2 regions of the Nocardia sp. NPDC088792 genome follow, and region 1 is predicted to be linked to the other one. Evidence: riboswitches for the same ligand, from Rfam matches in the RefSeq annotation. Region 1 holds a riboswitch; the other holds the start of a gene.
What was found. A riboswitch is a leader RNA that binds a small molecule or an ion and turns the genes downstream of it on or off. The one in region 1 is predicted to bind glycine.

Region 1 (7,883 bases):
AGCGACCTCCCCGAGGACCTGCGCTACACCGAGGAGCACGAGTGGGTGCGCAGACTCGAACCGACCCGGGTTCGGGTGGGAATCACCGACTATGCGCAATCACAGCTCGGTGACGTCGTGTTCGTGCAGCTGCCCGGTGCGGACGCGGACGCGGCCGCCGGCGAAGGCATCGCAGAAATCGAGTCCACCAAGAGCGTTTCCGACATCTACGCCCCGTTCGCGGGGAAAGTTGTTGCGGTGAACGAACTTCTGGACGCCGAGCCGGAGACGGTCAACTCCGATCCCTACGGCGACGGCTGGCTCTTCGAACTCGAGGTCGAGGACGCTGCGACACTCGATGCCGCGCTCGGCAAGTTGCTGGATGCCGCAGGTTATCAAGGAGTTATCGGAGGCTGAAGTAGCCTTCACAGTTCTACCTGCACGGGTACGCCCTGGCAGGGTACGGTCAATGCCAACAGATGTGCCGGCAGCCGGTGCCCGGGGTTTTTTCCCGGACCTGCCCGAAGCGGGGAGCGGCCGGTGGCCGCATCGCTGAAGGCAGCAACTGCTTGCATGATTATTCGGTTCGAGGAGGAGAGCAAGGGTGAGCGAGAACAAAGACCCGGGTTACCAGGAGACGGCAGCAGAGACCACTTCGGTGTTCCGCGCCGATTTCCTGAACGAGGTCGACACGTCGCGCACCGAGCAGACCGGCGAGCAGCCGGTGCAGGGAGTCGAGGGCCTGCCTCCGGGCGCGGCCCTGCTGGTGGTCAAGCGTGGCCCGAACGCCGGTTCGCGGTTCCTGCTCGACCAGCCCACGACCTCCGCGGGACGCCATCCCGACAGCGACATCTTTCTCGACGACGTCACTGTCAGCCGTCGCCACGCGGAGTTCCGTCAGGACGACGACACCTTCCAGGTCGTCGATGTGGGCAGCCTGAACGGCACCTACGTGAACCGGGAGCCGGTGGACTCCTCGGAACTGCAGAACGGTGACGAGGTCCAGATCGGCAAGTTCCGCCTTGTGTTCCTTACCGGTCCGCGCCCCGCGTCGAGTGAATCGGCGGCGGGCGCTCTATAGGACCGACGGGAATGACAGGCGCAGCGCAGTGGACGCGCGGAGGTATGTCGATCGGCTCCGTGCTGGATCTCCTGCGTCCGGATTTTCCGGACATCACTATTTCGAAGATCCGATTCCTGGAGTCGGAAGGCCTGATCAGCCCGGAGCGCACCCCCTCGGGATACCGCCGTTTTCATGTGGCGGACGTCGAGCGGCTGCGCTTCGTGCTGACGGCGCAGCGGGATCAGTACCTGCCGCTGAAGGTGATCAAGGAACAGCTCGAAGCGATCGACAGCGGTGCGGCGACGCTCGGCGTGCGGGAAGCCCGCGCCCGGGCGGGTGCCGGCCCCGCGCTGGCGCCCGCTCCGGGAGATATAGCTGCAGGGGATGCCATGGCGCCCAACGGGGGAAGTCGCCCGCGGCGGCTCGGTGTCGTGCCCGGTGAGGTGTCGCCCGAGGAGCTCCGGTTCGATCACGAGATCCGGATTCCGCGGGCGGACCTGCTGTCGCAGGCGGGAATCGACGAGAAGTTCCTGACCGAGTTGATCCGTGCCGGGCTCATCACCCCGGGCGCGGCCGGCTACTTCGACTCCGATGCCGTGACGCTCGCGCGCACCGCCAAGGCGCTGAGCGAATTCGGTTTGGAGGCAAGGCATCTGCGAGCCTTCAAACTGGCCGCGGATCGGGAGGCGGCCATGGTCGCGCAAATCGCCGCGCCCATCGCCAAGAGCCGCGACGCGGATGCCCGTGCGCGCGCGGAGGAGACGGTTCGCGAGTTGGCGGCACTGTCGCTGACCTTGCATACCTGCCTCGTGAAGACCTCTGTGCGCGCTTCACTCGGAGGCTGAAATCTTCGCCTAGACTCGGTGATACGGCCGACTCGATAGGCAGGGCTCGACGGCCGGCGAGTGTATTGGGAGGCAGTGCCATGAGTGAGCGAAGCGAGCGAATCATCAAACACAGCGCGCCTTCGCGCATGGTCGTGGCGAGCGTTAGCGAGGCACGGCCATGAGCGAAATGCGTGTGATCGGCATCCGTGTCGAGCAACCACAGAACCAGCCCGTGCTGTTGCTTCGTGAGGTGTCCGGTGACCGATACCTACCGATCTGGATCGGGCAGGCCGAGGCGACCGCGATCGTGCTCGAGCAAGAAGGCGTGACGCCCATCCGTCCGCTCACGCACGATCTGATCAAGAACCTCATCAAGGAGCTGGGGCACACCTTGAAGGAGGTCCGGATCGTGGACCTGCAAGAGGGCACCTTCTACGCGGATCTGGTCTTCGAGAACAATCTGCGGATCTCCGCGCGGCCGTCGGATTCGGTGGCCATCGCCCTGCGGGTGGGTTGTCCGATCTATGCCGAGGAGCCGGTGCTGGAAGAGGCCGGTCTCGTCATGCCGGACGAGCGCGAGGACGAAGTCGAGAAGTTCAAAGAGTTCCTCGAGTCTGTTTCTCCCGACGACTTCAAGGCGACGGACAGCTGACCAGTTCCTGACCTGGCGATGATCTCCCCGCGTGATAAAACCGTGTCTCTACCTCAGGTTTAGGGTGAGAAACACGCACTCCGCCAAGCTTTGAAGCTGCCGATCCTGCCGCGACAATCGAAGAGTAGCCTCGATTGTTAGGCCACGCTCCAGGTCGATGACAAGCGCTGATAGGCACGCAGTAAGGGAGTAGTCAGTGGGAGATCAACCGCAACCTCAGGATGTGGTGCAGCCAGGGCTGTTCCCCGACGACACGGTGCCGGACGAACTGGTCGGCTACCGCGTCCCCAGCGCCTGCCAAGTGGCCGGCATCACCTACCGCCAGCTGGATTACTGGGCCCGCACCGGGCTGGTCGTGCCGTCCATTCGCTCCGCCACCGGATCGGGTAGCCAGCGGCTCTACTCGTTCAAGGACATCCTGGTCCTCAAGATCGTCAAGCGGCTGCTCGACGCCGGTATCTCGCTGCAGAACATCCGCATCGCGGTGGATCACCTGCGCAGCCGCGGCGTCGAGGATCTGGCCGGCATCACCCTCTTCTCCGATGGCGCCACCGTCTACGAATGCTCCTCGCCGGAAGAGGTAGTCGATTTACTGCAGGGCGGACAGGGCGTGTTCGGCATCGCCGTCGGCGGGGCCATGCGCGAATTGACCGGGGCCATCGCCGCTTTCCCGGCCGAGCGGGCCGAGAGCGGCACCGCCTCGGATCGTCCCGAGGACGAGCTCTCCTTCCGCCGCAAGGCCCGCATGAGCAAGACGGGCTAGAAACGCCGGATCGGGACTGTACGACACGCACGCTGACCTCTCTGTCAGCGTGCGTTTTTGTGAAATCGACCCAGGCAACATTCTCGTAACCTGGGTCGAATTAGACTGGCGTTGCGTCGCAGCCGTGCGGGAGAGTCCCGGGCCGAAAAGCCCGGGCGCCGAAGGAGCAAAACCTCCCCGTCAATCTCTCAGGCACAAGGGACCGTGCGGAGTTACGACGCCTCTGGAAAGCGGTGGCTTCGGGCCACCCGCCCATGGTGAAAGGGCAACGGCCACAAGCGTGGCCGGGGCTTGAATCTCTCAGGCGCCGAAGACAGAGGGGGAGGGCAGACGAACGAGTCGACCCCAGCGGTCGACCCCGCCCACCCCTTTGGAGCAGCCGTGATCTGGACTCGATCCTTTGCCGACCGCCACATCGGCCCCGACAGCGGCGAACTGGACCGCATCCTGGCCACCGTCGGCGTCGAGTCGCTGGACGAGCTCGCCACCCGCGCCGTGCCCGCCGGCATTCTCGACCCCGTCGCGGAGAACGGCCTGGCCGCGCTCCCGCCGGCGCTGTCCGAGCACGAGGCGCTGAGCGAGCTTGCGGCACTGGCGAACTCGAATACCGTGGCCACCTCCATGATCGGGCTGGGCTACTACGACACCCACACCCCGCCGGTGCTGCTGCGCAACCTGGTCGAGAACCCCGCCTGGTACACCGCGTACACGCCCTACCAGCCCGAGATCAGCCAGGGCCGGCTCGAGGCGCTGCTCAACTTCCAGACCATGGTGGCGGAGCTGACCGGCATGGAGGTGGCCAACGCGTCCATGCTGGACGAGGCCACCGCCGCGGCCGAGGCCATGACCCTGCTGCAGCGGGCCAACCGCAAGAGCAAGTCGCACCGACTGCTCATCGACGCCGATCTCTTCCCGCAGACGCGCACGGTGCTGACCACCCGGGCCGAGCCGATGGGCATCGAGCTCGTCGAGGCGGATCTGTCCGGTGGCGAGCTGCCCGAGGGTGAGTTCTTCGGTGTGCTGGTGCAGCAGCCGGGCGCCTCCGGTCGTGTCGTGGACTGGGCTCCGGTCATCGCGGCGGCCCACGAGCGCGGTGCGCTGGTGGCGGTCGGCGCGGATCTGCTTGCGCTGACCCTGATTACGCCGCCCGGTGAACAGGGCGCGGACGTCTGCTTCGGTACCACCCAGCGTTTCGGCGTGCCGCTCGGCTTCGGCGGCCCGCACGCGGGATATCTCGTGGTGCGCGAGGCGCATGCGCGGCAGCTGCCCGGCCGCCTGGTCGGCGTCTCGGTGGACGCGGACGGCAATCTCGCCTACCGCCTCGCACTGCAGACCCGTGAGCAGCACATTCGCCGCGAGAAGGCGACCTCGAACATCTGCACCGCGCAGGTGCTGCTGGCGATTCTGGCCGCCATGTACGCCTCCTACCACGGCGCGGACGGGCTGCGGTCCCTCGCGCGGCGGGTACACGGGCATGCGCAGTGGCTGGCCGCGGGGCTCGGCGATGCGGTCGTGCACCAGACGTTCTTCGACACCGTGCTGGTGAACGTGCCCGGCGGTGCGGAAGCCATTGTGGCCAAGGCCAAGGGCCGCGGCATCAATCTGCGCCTGGTCGATGCCGATCATGTGAGCATCGCCTGTGACGAGGTCACCACCGACACCCACGTGGTCGACGTGCTGGACTGCTTCGGCGCCGAGATCCCGGTGGGCCCGGAGGGTGCGCTGTTCCACGGTAAGCAGCGCCCGCACATCGAGGTGCGCACCTCGGAGTTCCTGACCGCGCCGGCGTTCACCAGGTACCGCACCGAGACCGCCATGCTGCGTTACCTGCGCGCGCTGTCGGACAAGGATATTGCGCTGGACCGCAGCATGATTCCGCTCGGTTCCTGCACCATGAAGCTGAATGCCGTGGCCGAGATGGAGTCCATCACCTGGCCGGGCTTCAATCGGGTGCACCCGTACGCGCCGGTCGAGGACGCGCCGGGCCTGATCAAGCTGATCGAGGATCTGGAGGGCTGGCTGTCCGCGGTCACCGGCTACGACCGGGTCTCGTTGCAGCCCAATGCCGGTAGCCAGGGCGAGTACGCGGGCCTGCTGGCGATTCGCCGCTACCACCTGGATCGTGGTGACTCGCACCGGGATACCTGCCTGATCCCGTCCAGTGCGCACGGCACCAATGCCGCCTCGGCCGCCATGGTCGGCATGCGGGTGGAGGTCGTGAAGACCCGCCCCAACGGCGATATCGATCTGGATGATCTGCGCGCCAAGATCGCTGATCATGCCGACCGGCTGGCCTGCATCATGATCACCTACCCGTCCACGCACGGCGTGTACGAGCACGAGGTGGCCGAGTTGTGCGCGCTGGTGCACGATGCCGGCGGCCAGGTGTATGTGGACGGCGCGAACCTGAACGCGCTGGTCGGGCTTGCCCGTCCGGGCCGGTTCGGCGGCGATGTCAGCCACCTGAACCTGCACAAGACCTTCTGCATTCCGCACGGCGGCGGCGGTCCCGGCGTGGGCCCGGTGGCGGTGCGCGAGCACCTGGCGCAGTACCTGCCGGGTGATCCGCTGGTGCAGGGCTCGCATGCGGTGTCGGCGGCCAAGTACGGTTCGGCTTCGATCCTGCCGATCACCTGGTCCTACATCCGCATGATGGGCGCCGACGGCCTGCGCCGCGCCACGCTGACGGCCATCGCGTCGGCGAATTACATTGCGCGCAAGCTGGATCCGCACTTCCCGGTGCTCTACACCGGCGACAACGGCATGGTCGCCCACGAGTGCATCCTGGATCTGCGCGAGATCACCAAGCGCACCGGCGTCACCGTCGACGATGTGGCCAAGCGCCTGGCGGACTACGGTTTCCACGCCCCGACCATGAGCTTCCCGGTGGCGGGCACGCTCATGGTGGAGCCCACCGAGAGCGAGAACCTCGAGGAGCTGGACGCTTTCATCGAGGCCATGATCGCCATCAAGGGTGAGATCGATCAGGTCGAGGCGGGTGTGTGGCCGGTGGAGGACAATCCGTTGCGCGGCGCCCCGCATACCGCGGAATGCCTTGTCGGCGAGTGGAATCACCCCTACAGCCGGGAGACCGCGGTCTACCCGCGCGGGGTGAAGCACCAGTTCCGGGCCAAGGTGTGGCCCTCGGTCCGGCGCATCGACGGCGCGTTCGGTGATCGCAACCTGGTCTGCTCCTGCCCGCCGATGGACGCCTACGCGGAGTAACGGCGACACTCGGAAAAGCTCGGAAATGCACTGCGCCCCACCGGTTCGCACCGGTGGGGCGCAGGTCTTTCCGGAGGGGCCACAGCCTCAGGCCGTGGTCGGCTTCCAGGTCGCGATCGCCCAGATGACGAGTGCGTCGAGGGCGATGATGAGCAGCGACCAGGCCGGGTAGTAGGGCATCCACAGGAAGTTCGCCACGATCGAGAGGGCCGCCATGATCATGGCCCCGACGCGGCCCCAGGTGGTCCCGGTCATCAGCCCGTACGCGGTGATGATGACGAGGATGCCCACGATGATGTGGATCCAGCCCCAGGCATGCGTATTGAACTTGTAGATGTAGTCATTGGTACCGACGACCAGGAGGTCGTCCGAGGACGCGGCGGAGATGCCCTCCAGGATCGACAGCGCGCCGATGACCAGCATCAGCACGCCCGCCCCGATGGAGGTTCCGGCGGCCAGACCTTGTTTCAGCGTGGGCTCGGGAGTACCTGTACTGTGTGCCATTCGCCGAATATGCCACGGGTTTGCCGGGAAATCGGGAAGGAAGCGCCGACGTGTTGCTGGGTCGGTGCGGCTACGGCGTCGTGAGGGCCCCGGAGACGGCGGTTCCGAAGGCGAGCTCATTGCTGGCGTCGACCTTGGTGTAGGTGCCACCCGTGCGCTGGGTCAGAGTTTGCAGTGTCTGGGTGCCCGCGCCGCCGATCACGATGACATCCACGCGCACCGGATGGGCCGGGTCACCGGCCGCGGCGATATCGGCGAGCAGTTGATCGCCGGTCAGCGCGGAGTCGTCCTCGGGGCCGTGGGTGATGAGCAGGATCGAATTGGTGCGCCCGGCGGTGTAGTTGACGACCGCGGCCTTGTAGGCGGCTTCGAGCGTCGGGTAGGCGCGATCGGCCTTGGTGGAATCGGGGGAGACGCCGGACAGTGCCTGGTCGATGGCGTTGCGCTGGTCCTGGGTCAATTGCGCGGTGGGCGTGAGGACCTTGTACGGGGTGTCGCCATTGAGGTTCTTGCCGTAGGTCCAGACGCCGAGCCCGAAATCGGGCGGCATGACGTTCATGGTGGATTCCAGGGCGCCGATGGAGTTCGCGAGCCGGGTGAGGCTGCCGTCCTGGGTGCTCATGGTGGAGGACACGTCCAGCAGTACGGTGGCCTGTACGCCGAGGATCGGGTGGGCGAGCAGTTGTGTCACCTTGTCCAGCACGGACTTCGGCGGTACTGCGGTGGTGGCCTGGGGTGCGGCGCCGAAACCGCTGTCGGTGAACAGCTTCGATTGTTCCGGGGCGCGCAGGAAGTCGGCGAACAGGCTCGCGATCGCGTTCTGCGTCTGATCCACCCAGGTCCCGGTGAGCTGGGCCGCCGGATAGTCGG
Region 2 (7,883 bases), on a different contig from region 1:
CCAAAACCGACACCGCCACCACGGTTCTCGGCGCCGGGGTCATGCTGCCCTTCGGTATCGCCCCCACCGGATTCACCCGCATGATGCACGCCGCGGGCGAACTGGCCGGCGCGCGGGCCGCCGAACGCGCGGGCATCCCGTTCACCTTGTCCACCATGGGCACCACCGCCATCGAGGACCTGGCCGCCGCCACCGGCCCGGCCGCGCGGAACTGGTTCCAGCTCTACATGTGGACCGACCGTGACCGATCCCTGGCGCTGGTCGAGCGCGCCGCGCGTGCCGGATTCGAGACCCTCGTGGTCACCGTCGACGTGCCGGTAGCGGGAAACCGGTTGCGCGATGCCCGCAATGGCATGACGGTCCCGCCGTCCATTACCGCCGCCGGCGCGCTCGATGCCCTGCGCCGCCCCTGGTGGTGGTGGGACTTCCTGACCACCGAACCCCTGGCCTTCGCCTCGCTCGACCGCTGGTCGGGCACCGTCGCCGAACTCCTCGACGCCATGTTCGACCCGACCGTCGGCTTCGGCGATCTGTCCTGGATCCGCGACCGCTGGCCCGGAAAGGTATTGGTGAAGGGCGTTCAGACGGTCGAGGACGCCAAGCGCCTGGCCGACCTCGGCGTGGACGGCATCGTCTTGTCCAATCACGGTGGCCGCCAACTGGATCGCGCCCCAGTCCCACTGCACCTGCTCCCGGACGTGGCGCGCGCAGTCGGCAAGGACCTGGAAATCCACCTCGACACCGGCATCATGCACGGCGCCGATATCGCCGCCGCCCTGGCCCTGGGCGCCGACTTCACGTTGATCGGCCGCGCCTACCTCTACGGCCTGATGGCAGGCGGAGAAGCGGGAGTCGACCGCGCCATAGAAATCCTGCGCACCCAACTCCTGCGCACCATGAAACTGCTCGGCGTCACCTCCATCGCCGAACTCGAACCGCGGCACGTCCGGCTACTCGGCCGCGGCTAGGTCCCGGTGATGATCGGCGGCAGTGCCAGCCGGAAGATCTTCAGCCACACCGAACCGATCTGCCGGCTCAGTGGACCGGTGTTGTAGGGCAGGCCGTATTCCGCGCAGAGCGCACGCACCTCGGGCGCGATCTCCTGGTACCGGTTGGCCGGGAGATCGGGGAACAGATGGTGCTCGATCTGATGGGACAGATTGCCGGAAAGAATGTGGAACAGCTTGCTGCCGGTGATATTCGAGGATCCGAGCATCTGCCGCACGTACCACTGGCCGCGCGTCTCGTTCGCGGTCTCCTCCTCGGTGAAAGTCTGCACCCCGGAAGGGAAGTGACCACAGAAGATGATCGAGTACGCCCAGATATTGCGGACGATATTGGCGGTGGCATTCCCCGCCAGGGTGGGCAGGAAGAGCGGGCCGGTCAGCAATGGGAACGCCAGATAATCCTTGACCACCTGGCGACCGGCCTTGCGCCACTGGCCGGTGAGCAGCCGTTTGAGATCGGGCCACCGGCGCTTGCCCTGCACGATGTTCTCGACCTCCAGGTCGTGCAGCATCACACCCCACTCGACCAGCATCATCAGCAGGAACGCGTACAGCGGGTTGCCCAGGTAGTACGGATTCCACTGCTGCCCAGGGTCGATGCGCAGGAAGCCGTAGCCGAGATCGCGGTCGCGCCCGCGGATATTGGTGAAGGTGTGGTGGATGTAGTTGTGCGAGTGCTTCCACTGATCGGCCGGGCACACCAGATCCCATTCGAAGACCCGCGAGTTCAGACCGGGTTCGCGCATCCAATCCCACTGGCCGTGCATGACATTGTGGCCGATCTCCATATTGTCCAAGATCTTGGACAGGCTCAGCGCGGTCACTCCCGCCAGCCAGCACGGCGGCAGTAGCCCGAGATACATCAGGCCCCGCCCCGCGACCTCGAAACTGCGCTGCGCCTTGATGATCGAGTAGATGTAGTCGCGATCCCGTTGGCCCAGATCGGCGGTGATACGGGCACGCAGCCCGTCCAGCTGCCGGCCGATCTCTTCGATCTGCGCCGGGCTCAGGGTCAACGGGCCGTCCGTGGACGCGACGAGTGTGGACATAGTGGTCGCCTGACTTTCGGATATCGATGATCGATGCCGATATCGCCGGCCGCGACACTGGTGCCCAGCTGAATCGTCACAGGACGAGAGGATTCCCCAGTCTACCGCCGTCGTCCGGTGCGGTAGGCTCGAAGTGTCAGCGACGTATGTCTACGCTGTAGGTCCAGTCGAGGCTGCCAACTGGCCGATCACGAATGCCCAACTACCGATAGGCGGCAAGACAATGGCAGTGAAAACGCCCTACGAGCGTCGAGTGATCCGTGTCCGAGACGCGGTGCGGGAAAACTCGAAGCTGGATGAGAAGGCCGCGACGGAACTCGCCGTCCAGGTGCTGCGCGCACTCGACACGATCCCCGAGACGATCCGCTGAGTTCCAGCCGTCGCTAGGCGGGTTGCTCAGTGACAGCGGCATATTCGGCCGAGCTGAGCAACTTGCCCAGGGCGGTCGGCTGCACCGCGAACAGCCAGCCCTCCCCGTATGGATCCGTTCCGATGAGCGCCGGGTCCTCGACGACCGCGGCATTGATGATCGTGACCCGGCCGGTCACCGGCGCATAGAGATCGGAGACGGCCTTGGTGGATTCGACCTCACCACAGGTCTCACCGGCCATGACCGTCGACCCGACCGCCGGCAGTTCGACATGAACCAGATCGCCGAGCGCCGCGACGGCGACCGCCGTGAGCCCGATTCGGACCGGATGATCCGGCAGCGCCGAACCCGGCTCCAGCGCCACCCACTCGTGCTCATCGGAGTAGCTGCGATCGTAGGGCAATGCGGCAGCGGACAGTGCGGCAGCGGCGGTACGCGGTTCGGGCATGAGGTGACTCCCTGTTCGACAGCGTCCGGCAGGCGCCGGACATCGGCATGGTCACCTCCCCGCTCTGTCCTGTGACCTGAGAGTTTGGGCGCACCCGCGAGTGCGCTGTTCACCTTCGGTAAGGATCGGCCGGAACCGATGCCTTTCTCCAGAGTTGCCTCGGCACTGCGGTATTGGGCCTGAGAGATTCCCGGGGAGGGTGTTGCTCCTACGGCGTCTCCGAAGAGACTCTCCCGCTGCGCGTCGACGGCGATCTTCAATTGTGGGCGATCTTCAATGTGTTTGGAACAGTACAGGAAGCAGTAGATGTGAGGCGTACTTCTCACCGGTATACAAGGTCAGGCTGCCCGCGTAGATATCGGCCGGCCGATCATCCGGGTCGTCGTGGAGGAAGAGGCCGGAGCCGGTGAACGGGATCTGCAGGTCCGTCCGGACTTCGGTGACGGCGCCGGGGTAGATGTAGTCGTGGGCCTGGACATCGAGCGTGAGCGTGTAACCGGCGGGCAGTTGCAGATTGGTCGGCAGGATTTCGATATCCAGCTCGTACACGGTGCCGGGGCTGAGTGGTTCGGCATGGTCATGCGGGTGGACAGGCAGATACGGCCGTGACCGCTCCGGGTCCAGGGCGCGATGCGAAGCGCGCAACCAGCCCTGGGCGATGGGCACATTCGGATCGTTGGCGCCGCGGTAGACGATCTCCTTGCCATCGGGTGTGAAGGCGCGCACCACGAGGAACAGGTCCGCATCGGTGGTGGACGATGCGATGAACAGCTTGGCCGCGACCGGTCCCGCGAACTCCAGGTCGACCGGGGCGAGGTAACTGAAGGAGACTCGGCCTTCCTTGCCCATGTAGGTCACCGATGCGCCGTCGGCCGGCTCCGAGCTCAGCGAACCATCGCGCGCGTCGAGATACAAACGGGTCCAGTCGGTTTCGGGCAGTGGCCAGTCCGCTCCGGTGCGCTCGCCGACGTGGCCATCCGCGTGCCGAGTCCGCAGATGCACGCGGGGCTGTTCGGTCCAGCCGGTGTCCTCGCCTTTCAGGAAGTGCCCGAAGAACCGCCTCTGCAGGTCCAAGCCATAACGGGCATAGAAGAGCGATAGGTGGTCGTCATCATGTATAGCGAGCCATTTGTCCTGCGACGCAGCCAGTTCGAAGCCCCGCGTGTTGCCGCGCAGATGCAGTCCCATGCCGCCCCAGTTTCCCGCGGATAACAGCGGCACCGTGATTCGGGACCAGTCGGGTGTGTTGTCGTGGTAATAGTCATCCAGGAAAGGATGATCTCTGACCACCCGCCCGAGGTCCACGCGGCGCTGCGCCAGCTCGTCCTCGGTCAACGTCTCGTCGCCACAGACGAGCAGCCCCGTATGAGGGTTGCGGTCGCCCTTGGCGCCGATGCCGTACTGCGAGCCCGAAACCGTTCGCTCATACCAGGAGTCGGTGAAGGTCGACAGGATGCCGCCGTGGTAGGTGGCATCGCGGTAGCGGTCGGCTGCGCCCTCCCAGACGCACAGTGCGCTCAGATGTGGCGGTTGCGCCGCGGCGACCGGCCATTGGGCCATGGCGAAATAGGAGATGCCGTTGAGCCCGATTCGGCCATTGCTCCACGGCTGCACCGCGGCCCATTCGATCGACTCGTACAGGTCCCGGGTCTCGTGCCGGGAGAAGGGATCCAGGAAACCCGGGGACCGACCGGCGCCTCGGGAATCCACTCGTACGCACACATATCCGTCCGGTACCCATTGCTCGGGATCTGCCAGCTCGAAAACCTGGTACCTGCCGCTGGAGCCCTCGAGTATCTCCGGATGGGCGGCGACCATCTCCTGCCACTGTGCGGGCCAGGACTGCTGGAACGGCTTGCCCTTACCGTAGGGGCCGTACGCGAGAATGACGGGGTAGGCGCCTTCCGCCGTGGGGCGAAAGACATCGGCGCGCAGAATGTTTCCGTCGTCGGTTTCGATGGGGACGTCCCATTCGATGGTCATATCGCCGATCACATCGACACGGAATGTGCCTGGGGTTGTCGGATCGTTCATGGTCGGTGTCCTCTGGTGGCTGGTGAATAGCAGCGATGGTCGAAAATGGCTCAGGGAAGGGTGACGATGACCTTCGCGGCCGATACGCCCTTGCGCTGGATGTCCATGGCCGACTGGATGTCCGCGATGCCGTGTCCGGCGACGAAGGGTTTCGGCACGGCGAGATAGCGGCCGTCGGCGAGGGCTGCCGGGAGGAAGTCGCGGTAGATCGCGGTGCCGACGTCGTTCGCCTTGAGGGTCGTGCCGAAGATGTACTTGGTGCGGATACCGTGCAGTCTCGATGAGAACTGCAGTGCCACATTCGAAGTGATGAGTCGCAGGATGAGGCGGGGGACCGCGAATCGGCTGCGGTCGGGGTCGGCCAAGTGGTCGAAGGAGACCGGCGGCGTGGCGAGGGCGACGAACCTGTTGCCTCGGCATGCGCCGGCGATTTGCACACACGATCGGGCGGAGGTGGGGCCGAAGGCAATGGCGCCCGCCAGCTTGCGGCCTTCGAATGCGGCGGTGACCTCCGCGACGACCGCCGAGCCGTTGTAGTCGTAGACAGCGCTTGCGCCAAGGGATTTCACGTAGTCGAAGTTGTGTGGTGAGGCGGTTGCGATGACTTCGTATCCGGCGGCGACGGCCAGTTGGATGGCGTTCGAGCCGACGCTCGTCGAGCCACCCCACACCAGGAGCGTTTCCCCGGTGGGGGTGGTGTTCGCCGTCGGATGCCGCAATCCCAGCTGGTCGGTTTGGAACAGCCCACAGGCCGCGGTCGAGACAGCGAGGGGGAGTGCGGCGGCGTCTTCGAAGGGCAGGGTGTCGGGGATCGGTGCGGTCATCCGCTCCAAAACGACTGTGTAGAGCTGGAATCCGCCCTCGGCGGGGCTGTTGCTGTCCTTGTCGGTGCCGACCGCGTGGGCGAGCACCCGGTCGCCGACGCGGAAACGGGTGACGGCACTCCCGATCTCGACCACCTCGCCGGCAATGTCGGCGCCCAGCACGGCCGGATAGCGCAGCCAGCGGTAGGCGAGGCTGCCTGCGATCTGGATGATCCAGTCGAGCGGGTTGATGGCTACAGCGTGGTTGCGGACCACGATCTGGTCCGCTGCGGGCGGGGTGTAGGGCGCGGGACCCACTTCCAGCTGGGCTTTTTCGGCGTTGATCCAGGCGGCGGCATTGGTCGGCATTGGACGGCTCCTCGGAATCGAGTGATTGCACTTGGTGCAATCACGAGTGTCGCATGTGATTACACCAAGTGCAATGCCGTATCTTGGCCGCATGGCACGTTGGGAACCGGACACCGAGAGACGGCTGCAGCAGGCAGCCATGGAGCTGTTCGCGGAACGCGGATACGCCGCGGTGACGATCGCCGAGATCGCCGAGCGCGCCGGCCTGACCAAGCGCACATTCTTCAACTACTTCACCGATAAACGGGAAGTGCTCTTCGCCGGAGCGCAGGCCTTCGAAGCCGGCGTCGTCGGCCATCTGACCGACAGCGACGCGAACCTCGCCCCCATCGAGGTCGCCATCGCCGCGCTGACGCGGGCCGGTCAGGAATTGGCGGGCTACAGCGAATTCGCCGCTGCCCGGCAGCAACTCATCGCGTCCTCATCCGAACTGCAGGAACGCGATCTGAACAAAATGACCGCACTGGCCGCGGCCATTGCCGAGAGTTTGGGCCGGCGCGGCGTCCCGGCCCGTATCGCCACCCTGGCCGCGCAGGCGGCGGTGGCCGTCTTCACCGCGGCTTACGCCGCCTGGGTCGAAGACGCCACCGCAGACCTGCATGTCTTGATGCAGCAATCGCTCGCCGATCTGCGCCGAGCCGTCGGCGCGCCTTCGTAATTCGGCCCCCTGCGCCGAATCGGGGTCAGCGTTGCCCGTGCAGGGCGTAGGCGAGTTCGGCTAGCTGGCCGAGGGTACGGTCGAGCTGGGGGTAGCCCTGTTCGACCAGCACCTTGGTGACATTGGTGGTGATCAGCGGGCCGGTGAAGGCGACGCTGGCGGTGACGGTGGTCCCGCTCTCCGAGCCCTGCAGCTGGTAGGCCAGGTCGCATTGGACACCGGCTCTTCCCTTGCCGCGCAACACGACTCGGGTCGGCTCCTCTAGTTTCTTGACGGTCCACTCGACTTCTTCGGACATGCCGTGCACCAGCACCTCGGAGACGAGGGTGGAGCCTTCGACCAGCGTTTGCGGTGGGCGGCCGACGAACTCGCGGTGGATGCCCAGCCAGTACTCCCACGTGGGTGGGGCGACGATGGTGCGGAACAACGCCTCGGGGGTGCCGGGGACGTCTTTGCTGAGGTGTATCGCTCCCAAGAGAACTGATCCTCCGAAATAAGCAGGCGCGGTTAATGAATGGATGATCGATCCAGAAAACCGACAGCCTCTGCCTTCATTCCCCCCGCGCCGGCGAGAACGATCTTGACATACGGGAAATCAGAGCACAACAGCAGCGTAAATTCACTTGAACTGCGACTTTGCAAATGAAATCGCATTCGCAAGCGCTCCGCCGCTTACATCGTAGTCCGCGCGAATCACGGTGCGGTCGAGGGCCATATGCCTATCGGGACGATCGTGGTCGCGCGGCCTCGGTCGTCCAGGACGCGCCCGAGGCGCTTGACATGGCTCAGTGCCAAGGCGACATCGAGGATTTCGACGTCGGGGACGCGTTCGGCGAGGGCGGCCTGCAGGCGGTTGATATCGGCGACCGAACGCAGCCAGACGGAGATCAGCATATTGGGGCGGCCACCGGTGACCGCGCAGCAGAGGCGGGTTTCCGGGAGGGTGGCGAGTTGCCTGGCGATGGCGTCGAGGCGTTCGGGGCGCACCCGGCACCAGAGCGAAGCGCTGACCGGCCAGCCCGAGAGTGATTGCGCCACTTCGCAACGCATGGTCACCTGACCACTCGACAGGGCGGTGCCGAGACGGCGGCGCATGGTGCTGGCGCTGCCGCCGGTGCGCTCGGCGAGTTCGGTGGAACTCGCGC

Region 2: it holds a riboswitch for glycine, as region 1 does, so the genes downstream of both, gcvH (glycine cleavage system protein GcvH) here and gcvP (aminomethyl-transferring glycine dehydrogenase) in region 1, are expected to answer to the same signal.

What each region holds. Positions count from the first base shown of each region.
Region 1 is NZ_JBIVKC010000006.1:715,280-723,162, forward strand. It holds gene gcvH (glycine cleavage system protein GcvH) at 1-396, shown strand, start outside; gene garA (glycogen accumulation regulator GarA) at 584-1,060, shown strand; gene ACIP5Y_RS39575 (MerR family transcriptional regulator) at 1,072-1,887, shown strand; gene ACIP5Y_RS39580 (bifunctional nuclease family protein) at 2,048-2,521, shown strand; gene ACIP5Y_RS39585 (MerR family transcriptional regulator) at 2,718-3,284, shown strand; glycine riboswitch at 3,402-3,499, shown strand; gene gcvP (aminomethyl-transferring glycine dehydrogenase) at 3,666-6,509, shown strand; gene ACIP5Y_RS39595 (hypothetical protein) at 6,597-7,013, opposite strand; gene ACIP5Y_RS39600 (substrate-binding domain-containing protein) at 7,084-7,883, opposite strand, start outside.
Region 2 is NZ_JBIVKC010000004.1:344,554-352,436, reverse strand. It holds gene ACIP5Y_RS28140 (alpha-hydroxy acid oxidase) at 1-968, shown strand, start outside; gene ACIP5Y_RS28135 (fatty acid desaturase family protein) at 965-2,056, opposite strand; gene ACIP5Y_RS28130 (DUF6307 family protein) at 2,280-2,426, shown strand; gene gcvH (glycine cleavage system protein GcvH) at 2,440-2,874, opposite strand; glycine riboswitch at 3,033-3,120, opposite strand; gene ACIP5Y_RS28120 (CocE/NonD family hydrolase) at 3,148-4,908, opposite strand; gene ACIP5Y_RS28115 (zinc-binding alcohol dehydrogenase family protein) at 4,959-6,080, opposite strand; gene ACIP5Y_RS28110 (TetR/AcrR family transcriptional regulator) at 6,172-6,738, shown strand; gene ACIP5Y_RS28105 (SRPBCC family protein) at 6,764-7,213, opposite strand; gene ACIP5Y_RS28100 (Lrp/AsnC family transcriptional regulator) at 7,432-7,883, opposite strand, start outside.